Regions from separate parts of the Planococcus sp. SSTMD024 genome, predicted to be linked through region 2. Evidence: riboswitches for the same ligand, from Rfam matches in the RefSeq annotation. Region 2 holds a riboswitch; each other region holds the start of a gene.
What was found. Region 2 has a riboswitch for S-adenosylmethionine ahead of AB9R92_RS03185 (methionine ABC transporter ATP-binding protein). Riboswitches for the same ligand answer to the same signal wherever they lie in the genome.
Positions count from the first base shown of each region.

Region 1: another riboswitch for S-adenosylmethionine. It lies ahead of AB9R92_RS08775 (MetQ/NlpA family ABC transporter substrate-binding protein); the one in region 2 lies ahead of AB9R92_RS03185 (methionine ABC transporter ATP-binding protein).
Region 3: another riboswitch for S-adenosylmethionine. It lies ahead of AB9R92_RS11955 (methionine ABC transporter ATP-binding protein); the one in region 2 lies ahead of AB9R92_RS03185 (methionine ABC transporter ATP-binding protein).

Region 1 covers NZ_JBGGNS010000021.1:363,345-368,842, reverse strand. Annotated here, with positions in the region: gene groL (chaperonin GroEL) at 1-1,011, shown strand, start outside; gene AB9R92_RS08780 (SDR family NAD(P)-dependent oxidoreductase) at 1,090-1,845, opposite strand; SAM riboswitch class I at 2,534-2,652, shown strand; gene AB9R92_RS08775 (MetQ/NlpA family ABC transporter substrate-binding protein) at 2,762-3,592, shown strand; gene AB9R92_RS08770 (acyl-CoA dehydrogenase family protein) at 3,613-4,785, shown strand; gene AB9R92_RS08765 (DegV family protein) at 4,996-5,498, shown strand, end outside.
Region 2 covers NZ_JBGGNS010000018.1:49,488-54,985, forward strand. Annotated here, with positions in the region: gene AB9R92_RS03170 (dicarboxylate/amino acid:cation symporter) at 1-437, opposite strand, end outside; gene AB9R92_RS03175 (MetQ/NlpA family ABC transporter substrate-binding protein) at 676-1,506, opposite strand; gene AB9R92_RS03180 (methionine ABC transporter permease) at 1,599-2,267, opposite strand; gene AB9R92_RS03185 (methionine ABC transporter ATP-binding protein) at 2,260-3,285, opposite strand; SAM riboswitch class I at 3,377-3,481, opposite strand; gene AB9R92_RS03190 (thioredoxin family protein) at 3,529-3,840, opposite strand; gene AB9R92_RS03195 (toprim domain-containing protein) at 3,842-4,183, opposite strand; gene gcvH (glycine cleavage system protein GcvH) at 4,243-4,623, opposite strand; gene AB9R92_RS03205 (arsenate reductase family protein) at 4,701-5,057, opposite strand; gene AB9R92_RS03210 (acyl-CoA dehydrogenase family protein) at 5,411-5,498, opposite strand, start outside.
Region 3 covers NZ_JBGGNS010000022.1:625,170-630,667, reverse strand. Annotated here, with positions in the region: gene AB9R92_RS11975 (EamA family transporter) at 1-231, opposite strand, end outside; gene AB9R92_RS11970 (helix-turn-helix domain-containing protein) at 407-637, shown strand; gene metX (homoserine O-acetyltransferase MetX) at 885-1,904, opposite strand; gene AB9R92_RS11960 (O-acetylhomoserine aminocarboxypropyltransferase/cysteine synthase family protein) at 1,917-3,206, opposite strand; SAM riboswitch class I at 3,306-3,420, opposite strand; SAM riboswitch class I at 3,608-3,720, shown strand; gene AB9R92_RS11955 (methionine ABC transporter ATP-binding protein) at 3,853-4,884, shown strand; gene AB9R92_RS11950 (methionine ABC transporter permease) at 4,874-5,498, shown strand, end outside.

The DNA of each region.
Region 1 (5,498 bases), on a different contig from region 2:
AAAATGGAAGCGGTTCTTGAAAATCCGTTCATCCTTGTCACGGACAAGAAAATCGGCAACATCCAGGAAATCCTTCCAGTGCTGGAGCAAGTCGTTCAGCAAAGCAAACCGCTCCTCATCATCTCTGAAGATGTGGAAGGCGAAGCGTTGGCAACACTTGTCGTGAACAAATTGCGCGGCACATTCAACGCAGTGGCTGTGAAAGCTCCTGGCTTCGGCGATCGCAGAAAAGCAATGCTCGAAGACATTGCTGCACTCACTGGCGCTGAAGTGATCACAGAAGACCTCGGTCTTGACCTGAAATCCACAAACATCGCACAACTTGGACGCGCAGCGAAAGTCGTCGTCTCTAAAGACAACACGACGATCGTTGAAGGCAACGGCGATTCCGAAAAAATCATCGCCCGCGTGGCGCAAATCCGCAGCCAATTGGAAGAAACGACTTCTGAATTCGACCGCGAAAAACTGCAGGAGCGCCTCGCGAAACTTGCTGGCGGCGTAGCAGTCATCAAAGTCGGCGCAGCAACTGAAACAGAACTGAAAGAGCGTAAACTGCGCATCGAAGACGCATTGAACGCAACACGCGCAGCGGTTGAAGAAGGCATCGTGGCAGGCGGCGGTACAGCGCTTATCAATGTCTACAACCAAGTGGCGCAAATTGCGACAGAGCAAGAAGGCGACGTCGCGACTGGCATCAACATCGTGCTCCGTGCACTTGAAGAGCCGGTTCGCCAAATCGCAACGAACGCTGGCCTTGAAGGCTCGATCATCGTTCACCGCCTGAAAACGGAAGAAGTCGGCATCGGCTACAACGCGGCAACAGGCGAATGGGTCAACATGCTTGAACAAGGCATCGTAGACCCAACGAAAGTGACGCGTTCAGCACTTCAAAACGCAGCATCTGTTGCAGCTATGTTCCTGACAACTGAAGCAGTCGTAGCAGACATCCCGGAACCAGCACCAGCTGGCGGCGGCATGCCTGATATGGGCGGCATGGGCGGCATGATGTAAGTCATCAGCCCATTTAGAAAAATCCTCTCTCACATCATGTGAGAGGGGATTTTTTAAATATTGGAACTATAGGGGCTCCTACTTCCTCGAAGTATACTGAAAAACCGGATCCATCAACTCAAACTCATAGCTTTCACTATTGACCTTCCCAAGAACTTGCTCGCTATCATAAAGCTCCAGCATAAACTGTGCCATCTCTTTTGCGGTATGGAACTTTTGCACATTGTCGCCATAGCTGAAATCGTCAAGCTCCCGCGCCGTTTTCACGAATTCGGTTTCGGTCATGGATGGCGCGAGTATTTTAACTTTCAACCGAGCGCCGTTGTCCTGCAGTTCCTGGGCAAGGCCTTCTGTAAATGCACTCACGTAAAATTTGGTTGCAGCGTATGTCACGGCATTTGGCACGATTCGGTAACCTAGGTCAGAGGATATGTTGATGAGCTGCGCGCCTTCTTGGTCAGCATAATCATGTGCATAAAGAGTGGAAAGCGTGGTGAGTGCTTCTACATTTACGCGCAACATCTTTTCTGTTTTATGTACATCCTGTTCAGCGACGGTTGCGCTGTTTCCGAAGCCGGCGTTGTTCACGAAGGTTTCGATGTCGTATTCCTTCAGGGCTTCGTACAGCGCGTGGACTTGCCCGCTTTCGGATAGGTCTGTGGGTTTGATGACGACTTCGAGATTCCCGTTCATGTCTTGAATGTTCTCTTTAAGCTTATTGAGCTCGGCTTCCCTTCTTGCGACAAGAATCAAGTTTTTGCCGCGTGTCGCGAAAGCCATGGCCGCTTCGTATCCGATTCCTGAGCTGGCGCCTGTGATAACCGTGTATTTCATGTGAATCCCTCCATTGAAATGAATAGATAGCAAATGTACAGAAACAATGAAACTCTCATAAAAATGTGCTGGCTCCTGAAGAGAAAGAAACAGCATTTTATAAACTGGAAAATTCAATATTAGAGTGTTTGGAATTATGAGAGTTCTTAGATGAAGATTATACACTATTCTCTTACTAGCACAGGTGTACGAAGTGTTTATAAAACTTATATATTTGATAGAAACTCCTCAAATTTGGCATGCTACAAAGGCGGATGAATTCTGTGATCCACTATAAATCGAAAAGGTGATCACCTTTTCTACGATCAAAAATCAATGAAGTATTTTAGTATTTGGAGAAGCGTTCGCTCGACTCCTTTGGATTAGCGAGACGACCGAGACCCCGCAAGGAATGAATGAGCGAAGCTTAGCTGAGTGCATTCATTTGCGACGCATCTGCTATGCAGATGTGGGAGCACAAGGGTTTCGAAGCGACTGAGGAGGCTTGGGCGCGAGCCCACGGAGTCGTGCGATAAGCTTCGGAAAATACGACTTATTGACTTTCTCGACAGTCTAAAACTCCTTGCCGATTTAGTGGGAAGGAGTGTTTTTATGGAGCAATCCCCAAACGACCTATTGCCATAAAATCAAAGCTCTGCTATTGTATTAATCATATCAAATTACTCGGCATTAACTTCGAGTACATAATTTCTTATCCAGAGAAGTGGAGGGACTGGCCCTTTGAAGCTTCGGCAGCGGAACAGATTGGATGTCCAATTTGAAACTGTGCCAAATCCAGCAGGTGCGTGAGCATTTGAGAGATGAGAAGAGCCGGACGGTGCGCCTCTCTTCTTTTTTATGAAGAGGGGCTTTTTCTATTGAGCCGCGAGTTGATAGTGTTTCATTCAAAAAAATGGAGAACGAGGAGAGATGGCAGATGAACAAGCGTTGGGTTGGAGTGCTCGGGATTTCGGGTGCGCTGTTGCTTGCGGGATGCGGCGATAGCGGGGAAGCTTCCGGGGAAGACAAGAAAGAAGTGCGTGTCGGTTTTGGCGTCGGGACATATGAGCAGCAATTCAAGGAAGGGATCTTGCCTATTTTAGAGGAGAAAGGGTATAAAGTGGATACGACAACGTTTTCCCAGAACATGCAGTTGAACCCGGCGATGCAAGAAGGCTCGATCGATGCGAGCATTTTCCAGAGCACGGCGTATATGGAAGGAATCAACGAGGAACTCGGCATGGAGATGACAGGCATCGCGTTTGTGCCGAGCGCGCCTCAAGGCTTGTATTCCGAGCATCATCAATCCTTGGATGAAGTGAAGGACGGCTCGACTATCGGCTTGCCGAACGATCCGGTCAACCAGGAACGCGCAGTGCGCATCTTGGAGGAGCTCGGGTGGGTGACGGTGTCAGATGAGGCAGGCGTGACGGACTTTAATTTGAACACAGTGGAAAGCGCCGATTACGACTTGGACTTGAAAGTATTGGACCCGGCACAAATCCTGGTGTCGCTGCAAGACATTGACTTTGGCGTCGTCAACGGCAATTATATTGCCAATGCGCCGGACCGCAAGATTACCGATGCCTTGAAGATTGAGAACACGCCGGAGCAGCACCGGATCGTCGTGACGATCGAGGAAGAAAACGCGGATACTGAGTGGGCGAAAGATTTGAAAGACGCTTACGAATCCGAGGAATTCCAGGAATACATCGAGTCGAATGAGCAGTACGACGGCTTCATTTTGACAGAGGAATGGGCGCAATAGCTAAAGAAAGGTGAAGAATGATGGATATCACGAAAGCAAAGACATTTGAAGAACGCATGGACATATTGAATGAAACGGTGGCGCCATTTACAGAACGGGCTGCGCGTAACGACTCGGAGCGGAAATTTCCGTTTGAGAATTTCATTGAGCTGAAGGCGATCAATTACCCGGCATTGACGATTCCGAAAGAATACGGCGGAGCGGGTATTTCCTTGTCGGAGCTGCTGCGCTACCAGGAAGCGATCAGCCGCGCGGACGGGTCGACCGGGTTGTCGATCGGCTGGCATATGGGCATCGTTCAAGATTTGGGCGAGACCGGTAAATGGGACGAATCGGTGCTCGAGGCTTTATTCGACGACATCCAAGCGCGCGGTGCGTTGATCAATAATTGCGCGACCGAAAAGCAGACGGGAAGTCCGACGAGAGGCGGGAAACCATCGACCACAGCGAGAAAAGTTGACGGTTCGTGGGTCATTGATGGGCGCAAGTCGTTTACGTCAATGGCACCGGTTTTGGATTATTTTAATGTGACCGCATCTATCGAAGAAACCGGAGAAGTCGGCTATTTCCTTGTGCCGCGGACGTCGGCTGGCGTAGCGATCGACGAGACTTGGGATAGCGTGGCGATGACCGGCACCGGGAGCCATGATTTGGTGCTGACGAATGTCCACGTGGAGGAAAAAGCCTTGGTCGAAATCAGCGTGCCCGGGAAAAAACAGCCGGCGGGATGGCTGCTCCATATTCCGGCGTGCTACCTCGGAATCGCGCAGGCCGCGCAGGACTACGCGATTCGCTTTGCGCGAGACTATTCGCCGAATAGCTTGAACGGCCCGATCATTGAGTTGCCGAACGTCAAACAAAAGATCGGCCAAATCGAATTGGAATTGCAGCGGGCGCGGCATTTCCTTTATTCCGTCGCGAAACAATGGGACGACTCGGACGCCGAACAGCGCGCGCAGATGGCTGCGGAACTCGGGGCCGTGAAAGTCGCAGTGACGAATTCGGCGGTCGACATTGTGGATCTCGCGATGCGGGTCGCGGGTGCGCACAGCCTGTCAGAAAAATCGCCTTTGCAGCGCTATTACCGCGATGTGCGGGCAGGGCTTCACAACCCGCCGATGGAAGATATGCTTATTCCCGCACTTGCTGACTTTGCGATCGGCAAGCAGAAAGCGAAACAGCCGGTTAAATAAGGAAGGCCGCTGATCTTTAGGGATCGGCGGCTTTTCCTTTTTATAATTGGAAAGATATAACGAATATAAGTGCAAATTATGTCGGCGCTTACATTAATTTTTCCTTATGTGACATCTGTCACTAGCCGCTGGGGCCGCGCCTCCTGTACGTTAACTACAGCAGACAACTGCTTCCGATATGGAATTCGCATCTAGAGGGGAATTTTTAGAATGAAAAAAATCGCATGGATCACGGATACAGCAGCGCAATTGGATGATGCATTCATTCAACGGCATAATGTCTATGTATTGCCCCTTAGTGTCGTATTTGACGATGGGTCGTACCGCGAGTCGATCGACCTGACACAAGGAGAATTTTACGATAAATTACGTGCGGCGAAAGTATCGCCGAAAACTTCACAGCCGGCCATCGGAGAGATGACAGCCTTATACGAGAAATTGCAGTCCGAAGGTTATGATTTGGCCGTGGCGCTTCATTTGTCGAGCGGATTGTCCGGTACTTATAACAGCGCGCTATCAGCTGCCGAGATGGCGGATTTCAAGGTGTACCCGGTCGATTCGAAAATCGGTTCGTTCCCGATGGGGAAAATGATCGAAATCGGCAATGAATTGTTCGCAGCCGGCAAAGAACCGGAAGAAGTGGTGGAGACGATCAATCAATTGACCGCCAAATCGCATTTATCGTTCATTCCGTCGAGTTTGAACCAATTGCA
Region 2 (5,498 bases):
GCCATCCCAATACCTAAGAGGAATGCCAAGATCAAAGCGCTCATAACACCGAATAATTGAGGGATTTCCAATTCGATGAAACTCGAAGCAAGTGCATTTGCCGGATCGTCCAGGTTATTGAGCGAACCGCCTTGCATCAGATTCGGTAAAATGGAGGATGCCACGGTGAACGCCAAGACGCCTGCCACGACGGTGGATAAATACGCGACTGCTGTCGCAAGGCCCAATAATTTTCCAGAGCCTGTACCAAGTTTCGCAATACCTGGTGCAATAAAACCGAGAATGATCAACGGCACGATAAAGTTCAAGAACCCGCCAAAAATTCCTGTGAATGTAGCAAATACACGAACGAGCGCTTCTGGCGCCACAGAGCCGATGAGTACGCCCAGCACAATGGCCAGCACAATCCGCGGCAGTAAACCGAATTGAATTTTCATGATCTTGTCCTCCCTGTGTAAACAGATGTTTATTGTTTATTATGTGAAATTACCATAGTTTTCGAAAAGCTAACAGCTTTTTACTAAATCACGTAATATTTTTATTATTTCGAAAAAATAATAAATATCTTCAAATAAGCCTGAAAGTCAATCCTGTCACACACTTCACGGCTATCGATTGTTTTCAGACATAAAAAAACCGATGCACTCCATTATGGAATGCATCGGTTGCAATGATTTATTGTTCCACAGGGATGACAGCGCCGTCCCATTCTTCAAGGATGAAGTCTTGGATTTCTTGTGAAGTCAAGACTTCTACTAGTGCTTGGATGTCTTCGTTTTCTTCATCACCGGATTGAACGACGATCAAGTTGGCATATGGAGAATCCGAACCTTCAAGTGCGATGGAATCTTCCATTGGCTTCAGGCCTGCATCGATCGCATAGTTGGCGTTGATGAAGACAGCATCGCCTTCACCAGCTTCGTACATTTGAACGAGCAATGCCGGCTCATAGTCTGTTTCAAACTGGATATTTTTCTCGTTTTCAACGATGTCGCTAACTTCAGCAGTCGTTTTTTCAACTTCTTCATCCAGCTTGATCAATCCTTCTGCTTCAAGAATTGACAGCATACGACCGTGCTCCGCTACTGAGTTGCTCATCAGGATCGTACCATCTTGTGGAATCTCATCAAGTGAAGCAATGTCTTTGGAGTAAATGCCCATTGGCTCGATGTGGATCGCACCAGCGTTGGCGAAGTCATATCCATGATCAGCAATCTGTGCTTCCAAATAAGGAATGTGTTGATAGTAATTGGCGTCCAAATCACCTGATTCCAGATCTTGGTTCGGAAGAATATAGTCTTGGTATGTTTCGATTTCAAGCTCAATTCCTTGTTCTGCAAGGATTGGTTTTGCCTGCTCCAGGATTTCACCGTGTGGCACGTTCGAAGCACCGACTGTCAAAGTGCTTGTTTCGCCTTCTGAACCGCCACCGTTGCTGCTTTCTTCAGCGCCACATGCTGATAATGCCAGCACTGCCGCAAATGAACCGAATACTAATTTTTTCATTACAAAATTCCCCTTTTCTTCTATTAAATGTAGTTTTATATAATGACAGGCAATGACGCCCATTTTTAATCAGTCAAACTGGCAAAGACGAACTAACGTTTATCGGATCTGCTGGTTAAGAAATCACCGACAAATTGGACGGCGAAGACGATGACTAAAATTAAGATCGTCGAGACGAGAGTTACGTCTTCACGACTTCTTTGGAATCCATCCAAGAACGCAAGCGTCCCGAGCCCTCCAGCGCCGATGATGCCCGCCATAGCTGTATATCCAACCAAGGCGATAGCGGTTACGGTGATTCCGGAGATCAAAGCGGGTTTGGATTCAGGAAGCAGTACCTTGCGGATGATTGTCCACGTTGTCGCTCCCATCGAGCGCGCAGCTTCAATGACGCCTTTGTCGATTTCTTTCAAGGCAATCAGCACCATGCGAGCATAGAACGGAGCAGCCCCGATGATCAATGCCGGGAGCGCAGCGTTCGGCCCGCGGATGCTGCCGATCAAGAATTTTGTGAACGGGATAAGCAAAATGATCAAGATGATGAAAGGGATCGAGCGGAATATATTGACGAAGGCACCGGTCAGCCAGTTGACCACTTTATTTGCCCATAATTGGTTGGGTGCAGTCAAAAACAGGACCACGCCCAGCACTAGTCCGATGATAAACGTGAACAAAGTAGACACAGCCGTCATGTAAATCGTTTCGAGTGTCGCTTCCCACATAGCGGTCCAATCAACGTTCGGGAACAAAGTCTCAAGCATTGCCCATCACCTCCGTTTGTACATCATGTGCACCGAGGAAGGCAAGTGCCTTTGCGATTTCATCTGCTGTCCCCTTCAGTTGAAGGATCAATGTGCCATAAGCTCCGCGCTGCGTGTGGGAGATATTGCCGTGGACGATATTGACTTCCACTTGGTATTCCCGGATTAACCGTGTCAGGATCGGTTGCTCCGCCTGGTCCCCGACGAAGATCAATTTGACCAATTGCCCTTCCGGATACTGCTCGCGCAAGTGGCGCACGGTCTCTGCGGAATCTTCCGTCTCGGTCACCTGGGCGACAAAACGCTTCGTAATGTCTTCTTTCGGATGCTGGAAAACATGCAGCACTTCGCCAAGTTCAACGACGCGTCCGCCTTCCATGACTGCCACCCGGTGGCAGATCTTCCGGATGACGTGCATTTCGTGTGTGATCAAGACGATCGTCAAGCCAAGGCGCTTGTTGATGTCGACCAATAAATCCAAAATCGCATCGGTCGTCTGCGGATCGAGTGCCGAAGTTGCCTCGTCACATAACAAGACTTCCGGATCATTGGCCAGGGCACGGGCGATGCCGACGCGCTGTTTTTGCCCGCCGGAAAGCTGGGCTGGATAGGCACTTTCGCGACCTTCTAGGCCCACCAGTTCGATCAGTTCTGCAGAACGTTTGCGCCGTTCCTCTTTCCCCACTCCTGCAATTTCGAGCGGGAACTCAATGTTCTCGCGGACGGTCCGCGACCACAGTAAATTGAAATGCTGGAAGATCATGCTGACCTTTTGGCGGGCTTTGCGGAGTTTCGGCCCCGAAATCGCCGTGATGTTCTGTCCGTTGATCTCCACGGAACCTTCGCTCGGTTTTTCCAAGCCGTTCAGCAGGCGAATCAAGGTACTTTTCCCTGCCCCGCTATAGCCGATGATGCCAAAAATCTCGCCAGCCGGCACCGTTAAGTCGACGTGGTCGACAGCCGTCAAGCGCGCTTTGCCAGTATCGAATATTTTTGTCAATCCTTTTAACTCAATCATGATTGGGCACTCTCCTAAATCTTTTGCTAATAAAAAAAGCCTTCCTGCTCAGATAAGCAGAAAGGCGCATGTGTAAACACAATAAACCGTTCTCTCATCTTTCAAAGTCTGCACTTTGAGTGACTTGGCACCATTTCATCTTCATGACGGTTGCCGGGCTTCATCGGGCACTTCCCTCCACCTCTCTTTATAAGAGTTACGCTATTAAGTTAATTTCAGAAATTAAATTTATCATGCTTGGCTCTATTCGTCAACCGATTTCAACTTCTCATATAAATACGGCACCGATTGGAAGGCATAGACCTTATCCGTCACTTTGCCGTCCTGTGAAATCAATAGGCAAGGCACGCTTTCCACTTCATAGAGTTCTGCCACTTCCTGTACATAATTCAAATTGGCTTTGCCCATCGGAAGGTCTGGCAAAAGTTCTGCCACCACGCCGAGCATCTTGCTGGCCACTTGGCACGTGCCGCACATCGGCGTATACAAATAATATGCTGAAACAGGCTGCATGTTTTTTTCCTTCAGCCATTCTTTATGTGTCCATTCGTTCATGTTAGTCATTCCCTGCAACTGGATTTAAGACCCGTACATCTGCTGCGATCAGCACGTCAAGGAGCTTCCGCAGCGGTGTCGTCGCCACTTCTTTATAGCTTCGGTCGATATGGAAATGGCGGGCTTCCGGAAACTCGCGTTTGATGAGCTTGCGCAATTTGTCGCCGGAAGAATCCGCATCGACCAGGATGATGATGTCCTGCCCTTCAAAAGGCAGCAGCATTTCCTCGAGTCTTGTAGCACTTACTGTACCATTTGTGCAGAGAATCGTCACGGGTTCTGCAATCAACGGCGCTATCCGGGTTTTGTCGCTGATTCCTTCCACCACTATCACTTTCTCCATACGTATCCCCCCAGAAACAAGATATGAAAAAAAGCGCCAAAAAGAGGCGCTTTCAGAACTTACTCGTTTGTCATTTCTTTGTATTCGTCAGCTGACATCAATGCATTGACCTCATCTTCGGAAGGGGCTTCCACAACGACCATCCATGCTTTCTCATAAGGTGATTCGTTGACGAATTCCGGGCTGTCTTCAAGCTCGGAATTGACTTCGACGATTTTCCCGCTGATCGGCGCATACAATTCCGACACTGTTTTGACGGATTCGACGCTGCCGAACGGCTCGTCTTTTTTAAGCTCGTCGCCGACTTGCGGAAGCTCGACAAATACGATGTCTCCAAGTTCATCTTGCGCGAAATGAGTGATGCCGATACGTGCTTTGCCGTCTTCGACTTTGACCCATTCGTGTTCTTTTGAATAGCGAAGCTCTTGCGGTGTGCTCATCCAAACCCCTCCAAATATGTAATTGACTCAATTTCAGTTTGCCACAACCAAAGATGAAAAACAAGATGACAAACTTGTCAGCTCCATGTATTTGCGTATGCTTCTTCCTTGAAGCCGAGTGTCGCTTGCGATCCGTCCCAAGCGAGAGGGCGTTTGATGAGCATGCCGTCCGATGCAAGCAATTCGTATTGCTCATCTTCGGACATTTCCGGCAACTTTTCCTTCAATTCGAGCTCGCGGTATTTCTTGCCGCTCGTATTGAAAAACTTCTTCAGCTCGATGCCGCTCGTTTCGTGGATTTCTTTCAGTTGCGCTGCGGATGGCGGGGTTTGCGAGATATCGATATAGTCGAACTCCGCACCGTTCGCCTCGAGCCATTTCTTGCCTTTTTGGCAAGTCGAGCATTTTGGGTAAGCATAATACTGGATCATCAAATCTCCTCCTGTCTTGTAAATCAAGCATATCAAAATGCCCCGGAGCAGTCGACTCGTGAGAGGTTGGTATTTATCCCAATAAAGAACGGAAAGAAGTCGTATTTTCCGAAGCTTATCGCTCGCTTTCCGTGGGCTCGCGTCCAAGCCTCCTCAGTCGCTTTGCGCCTTGCGGGGTCTCGGTCGTCTCGCTGATCCACTGGAGTCGAGCGAACGCTTCTTCAAATACTTAGAGAGATCATTGATTGTTGAATGTAGAAAAAGGTGGCCTTACTCACAATTAATAGCGAACCATAAAATTATTCAACACTATAGAAAAACAGGAAGGGGAAACCCTTCCTGTTTTGTGCAATCTATTAGACGACGTATTTTTCTACATTGATCAATTTTTCGGATGCTTCGCGTTTTTTCGCGATCAAGTTATACGGCGTTGAACGCGTCAAC
Region 3 (5,498 bases), on a different contig from region 2:
GAACAAGGCCATGCATAATGCCGAAAGCGCGACCCAAAGCCACGGAATCCCTACACCTTTCAGCTTCCCTGAAATCCACACAAATGCCAGCAGGCCAAAACCGCCAATTGCGAGGCGCGCTGCCCCAATCGTCAATGGATGGGCCTCTCCCATCAGAAAAGTCTGGGCTGTCCCTGTCGTTCCCCAAAGCATCGCCGCAAATAACACCCATATGTACGCCTTGATTTGCATCAGCTTCCACCACTTTCTCTCTATAATTCACATTGTTTTTTAGCATGGTTGTAAATTGGCCATTCTTGTACTAGATTATGGAAATTCACACATACCCCATAAAGATAACACGGCGCGGATGGTTTGAGATAGGCTGTAAATAAGATTATAATAGAAGAAAAGAGGAGGCGATCGCATGTATATGACAGTCCCGGAAACTGCCGCTTTTTTGTCGATGCCGGAAGAGCAAGTCAACCGTTATGTACTTGAAGGCCGGATTCGTGCAGTCCACGACGGAGAACAATACTTGATCAACACCTCCCAATTCGAAAGCCATTTCCAACAGCTCGAAATCGCCAAACTTGAGCTGGAAGAGTGGCGCGCCACGCCAATCCCCGATGATATCGATATTAAGGACGAGGATTGACGAAACGAAAAAAAAGATCGGAGCCATTTAGGCTTCGATCTTTTTTTACGGCTTGGCGAGAAAGTTATAAAATCGTGTTTTACGAAGCTTACCGAAGTAATGCGTAGCATTATTGAGCAGATTTTTTTCGAGTGAACACTTCTCCAAATACTTATAGAGCTCACTGATTTTAGAATGCAGAAAAGGTCATCAACTTTTTTAATTTATTGCTAACCATGGACTTCTCCAATACTTTTGATGAACAGGTTTATGCTAGTACATGGCTTTTGGCACTCACCGTTTTCTGTAATTGAGCCTGTATATGATGTGCCCACTTTTCAAACTCCACCAAAAATCCGTCGTGGCCAAAATCCGTTTCGATTTTCTCCCACTTGGCATTGGGCTGATTTTCGACCCAAGGAATCATCAATTCTCCCGGATACAATAAATCGTGGCTATAAGAAATCGATAGCAGTTCAGGGGCTAGTTCCGCCTCTTCCACATCGTGGGTATTCATGGCTTTCAGCAAAACGAGGTAGCTATTCGGATCAAAACGCCCTGCCAATTTGCGCCCCTGATAATCCAAATAGGATTGAACTTCGAATTGCTCTCCGCAACGCGCCCGGGCAAAACGGCCGTTGAATAGCCTCCCGCTCCGGTACGTCACCATGCCGGCCATGCGCGCGATTTCAAACCCTTTCAGCCTGGCTTCCGGATGATACTCACCTGACTGGAACTCGGGATCGTTTTCGATTGCCTGAATGCCGATATGATTGAATGCGACGCCATAATCCCCGTAGTAAGGCGTCACGGCGAGTGCAATGGCCGTATCCAGAAACTCAGGGTACAGGCTTGCCCATTCCAAGGTTTTCATGCCGCCGAGAGAACCGCCGATTACTGCAGCGAGGTGGTCGATTCCTAACGCTTCCAATGCTTTGCGCTCCGCTTTCACCATATCCCGGATGGTCAGTTCAGGAAAAGACGCCCGGTAAGGCTTTCCGGTTTCCGGATTGACTGAAAGCGGACCGGTCGAACCGCTGCAGCCGCCCAGTACATTGAACGTGATGACTTGGAATTGCCCGGTATCCACCGCTTTGCCCGGGCCGATCAGCCCGGCCCACCAGCCCGGCTGATCTGCAGTGCCTACTGCAAATTGATCGCCCGTCAATGCGTGGCAAACCAGAATCGCTGGCGCAGAACTGTCTCCGACGCGTTCATACGCCAATTCCACTTCAGGCAATAGTTGATCTGATTCAAGTGTCAGCTGGCCGATGGATACTGTCGTCATCCGAATCCCTCCTTACGCGTTCTCGAGTACTGCTGCTTGGATTGCTTGCTCCAAATCAGCGATTAAATCTTCATGGTTTTCCAATCCTACAGACAAACGGATCAATTCTTCCGTGACACCTGATTTTTTCAGTTCTTCCGTTGTCAGTTGCTGGTGCGTTGTCGATGCCGGATGGATGATCAATGATTTCGCATCGCCGACATTCGCCACGTGCGACCATAGATTGACGCCGTCGATTACTTTGCGGCCGGCTTCCCGCCCGCCTTTAATGCCGAAGTTGACGATCGAACCGTAGCTGTCTTTCAAATATTTATCAGCAAGTGCCTTAGATGGATGCCCTTCAAGGCCAAGGTAATTGACCCACTCGATTTGCGGATGGTCTTTCAAATATTCAGCGACTTTTTGTGCGTTCGTCGCGTGGCGCGGAATCCGGAGATGCAAAGTTTCAAGTCCTTGCAGCAATGCGTGAGCGCTGTCCGCACTGAGCGACGGGCCGAAATCGCGCAACAGCTGAACGCGTAATTTCGTCGCGAATGCGGCTTCCGGCACATCAATTCCGAAGCGGATGCCGTGGTAGGTTTCATCCGGTTCCGTATAATTCGGGAATCGCGGATTGTCCCAGTTGAAACGTCCAGCATCAACTGCTACGCCGCCGATTGTCGTACCGTGCCCGCCGATCCATTTCGTGGCGGAATGTATGACGACGTCTGCACCGAATTCGATTGGGTTGCTGACAAAAGGCGATGCGAATGTATTATCGATCAACAGCGGTACGCCATTTTCATGTGCGATGTCCGCCACACGCTCCACATCGAACACGTTCAAGCTTGGATTTCCGATGATCTCGCCGAACAAGGCTTTCGTTTTGTCTGTGATCGCTGCACGGAAATTCTCAGGATCGGTTGCATCGACGAATTTAACGTTAATGCCATAGCGCGGCAATGTGTTGGCGAATAGATTATAAGTTCCGCCATACAGGTTGCTATCGGCAATAATTTCGTCTCCCGCTTCAGCTATATTCAACACCGAGAATGCAATGGCTGCCATTCCTGACGACAAAGCCACTGCAGCAGTCCCGCCTTCAAGAAGTGCGACGCGCTGTTCGAATACATCGACTGTCGGGTTCATGATGCGCGAATAGATATTGCCTGTCTCTTTCAAGCCGAATAAGTTTTGTGCGTGCTCGGTATCTTTGAATACATAGGAAGTTGTTTTATGGACCGGAACGCCGCGCGCGCCTGTCACTGGATCCGGTTCTTGGCCGCCGTGTAATAGAAGAGTTTCTGGTTTGAAGTTTGTCATTGTCAATTCCTCCTGTTTTCTGATAGTTTGTTCGGTTTGAGGAGGACACAAAAAGGCCCTCTTCAGAAAGAAGAGGGCCGTTATATACGGATTTGCCTCCTCTTATCTTTCAGCGACGCAAATGCGCACTGTAGGATTTAGCACCTTTCCAGACATGAGCCTGTCGGTTGCCGGGCATCGTAGGGCCTATTCCCTCCGCCTCTCGTGATAAGAGTATTCAGTTATTTTTTTGCTTGAGGAAAAGTATAGAGGACAGCGCTGGCTAAAGTCAAGCGTATTTTTCTAAAAATTTTTACTTCTATAACTGTGCGAACTCCCATAAAAAAAATTCATGAAAGCTGTTGACTTTTTCGCTATTTCGAAATAGAGTAGGAATCACGAATTGAATAGCTTACATCACTTTCTTATCCAGAGAAACCGAGGGACAGGCCCTACGACGTTTCGGCAGCAGATTCGCAAATCAGCGAAAACTGTGCTAATTCCTGCAAATGCTTCGGCATTTGGAAGATGAGAATGAGATGGTTTCATATTTTGGAGCCCTCTTTTTTCTTGCGTATAAGAAAAAGGAGGGCTTTTTGTTGTTATTTCAAGAAAGTGTTCGTTCGCACTCATTCGAATCGTTATTTGCAGCCACAGGAGGGACACCATGATTCAATTTGAAGCAGTCAAGAAAACTTATGTATCCGGCAAGCAGCAAGTCCATGCGCTCAATGGCATCGATTTGACCGTCGAGACCGGCGAAATTTACGGCGTCATCGGATTTAGCGGCGCAGGGAAAAGCTCGTTGATCCGCACGGTGAATTTGCTCGAGCGCCCGTCGAAAGGCCGCGTGCTTATCCACGGAGAAGATATTTCCACTTTAAGCGCACGCAAAATCCGCGATACGCGAAAAGACATCGGCATGATCTTCCAGCATTTCAATTTGCTGAACTCGAAAACAGTGCACCATAATATCGCGATGCCGCTGCTTCTGGCCAAGACCCCGAAAACGGAAGTCGACCGGAAAGTCGCAGAACTACTGGAGTTTGTCGGGCTTGCTGACCAAGCTAAGAAATACCCCGACCAACTATCCGGCGGGCAAAAGCAGCGCATCGGCATTGCGCGAGCACTCGCCACAAACCCGTCAATACTGCTTTGCGATGAAGCGACATCAGCACTCGACCCCCAGACGACCCAGTCCATTCTGGATCTGTTGCGCCGCATCAACCAGGAGTACAATATCACCATTTTGCTCATCACCCACGAAATGGGTGTTATCCGGGAGATCTGCGACAAAGTGGCCGTGCTTGAAGAAGGACGCGTCATCGAACAAGGCAGCGTGTTTGAAGTGTTCACCAATCCCCAGCATGCGACGACGAAGCGTTTCGTCCGTTCCGTCATGAACGATGAATTGCCGGACTCGCTGCTTGAGCAGATCCGCCTCAACGATGGCACACGCCCCATCTACCGGGTGCAGTTTACCGGAAATTCAGTCGGCCAGCCGTTCATGTCACGGGTATCGCGTGAATTCCAGCTTGATTTGAACGTGCTGTTCGGCAACATCACAGAACTTCAAGGCATTCCATACGGCAACTTGATTGTAGAGTTCGACGGCGCACCCGCAGAAATCGACCGCGCACTCGCCTCGATCCGAAACGGCAACATCCAAGTAGAGGAGGTGCAGCAACATGCAGGTTGATCAATCACAAATTTTAGAAGCTTTATGGGAGACGCTTTACATGACCGGCGCTTCTTTCGTTTTCTCGCTCTTCATCGGCCTTCCACTTGGCATCTTACTGGTCGTCACGAGAAAAGGCCACCTGCTTGAAAATGAAGCGGTCTTTAACGTATTGAACATCGTCATCAATATATTCCGTTCGGTTCCGTTCATCATCTTGATGGTCGCCATCATTCCATTGACGCGCATCATTGTCGGTACATCGATCGGCACAGCCGCAGCCATCGTCCCATTGGTATTTTACGCAGGGCCCTACATCGCCCGCCTTATTGAAAACTCTTTGCTTGAAGTAGATAAAGGCGTCATCGAAGCTGCCCAGGCGATGGGCGCTTCTCCCGGCCAAATCATTTTCCGCTTCCTTATCCCGGAAGCGCTCAGCTCCCTAGTCCTTGCCTTAACAATCGCCATCGTCGGCTTGATTGGCGCATCCGCCATGGCCGGTGCGATCGGTGGAGGCGGGCTCGGCGACTTGGCCATCACTTACGGCTATCAGCGCTTCGACACAGTGATCATGCTCTTGACTGTCGCCATTCTCGTCGTCCTTGTCCAAGGCGTCCAATCGCTCGGCAACCTCA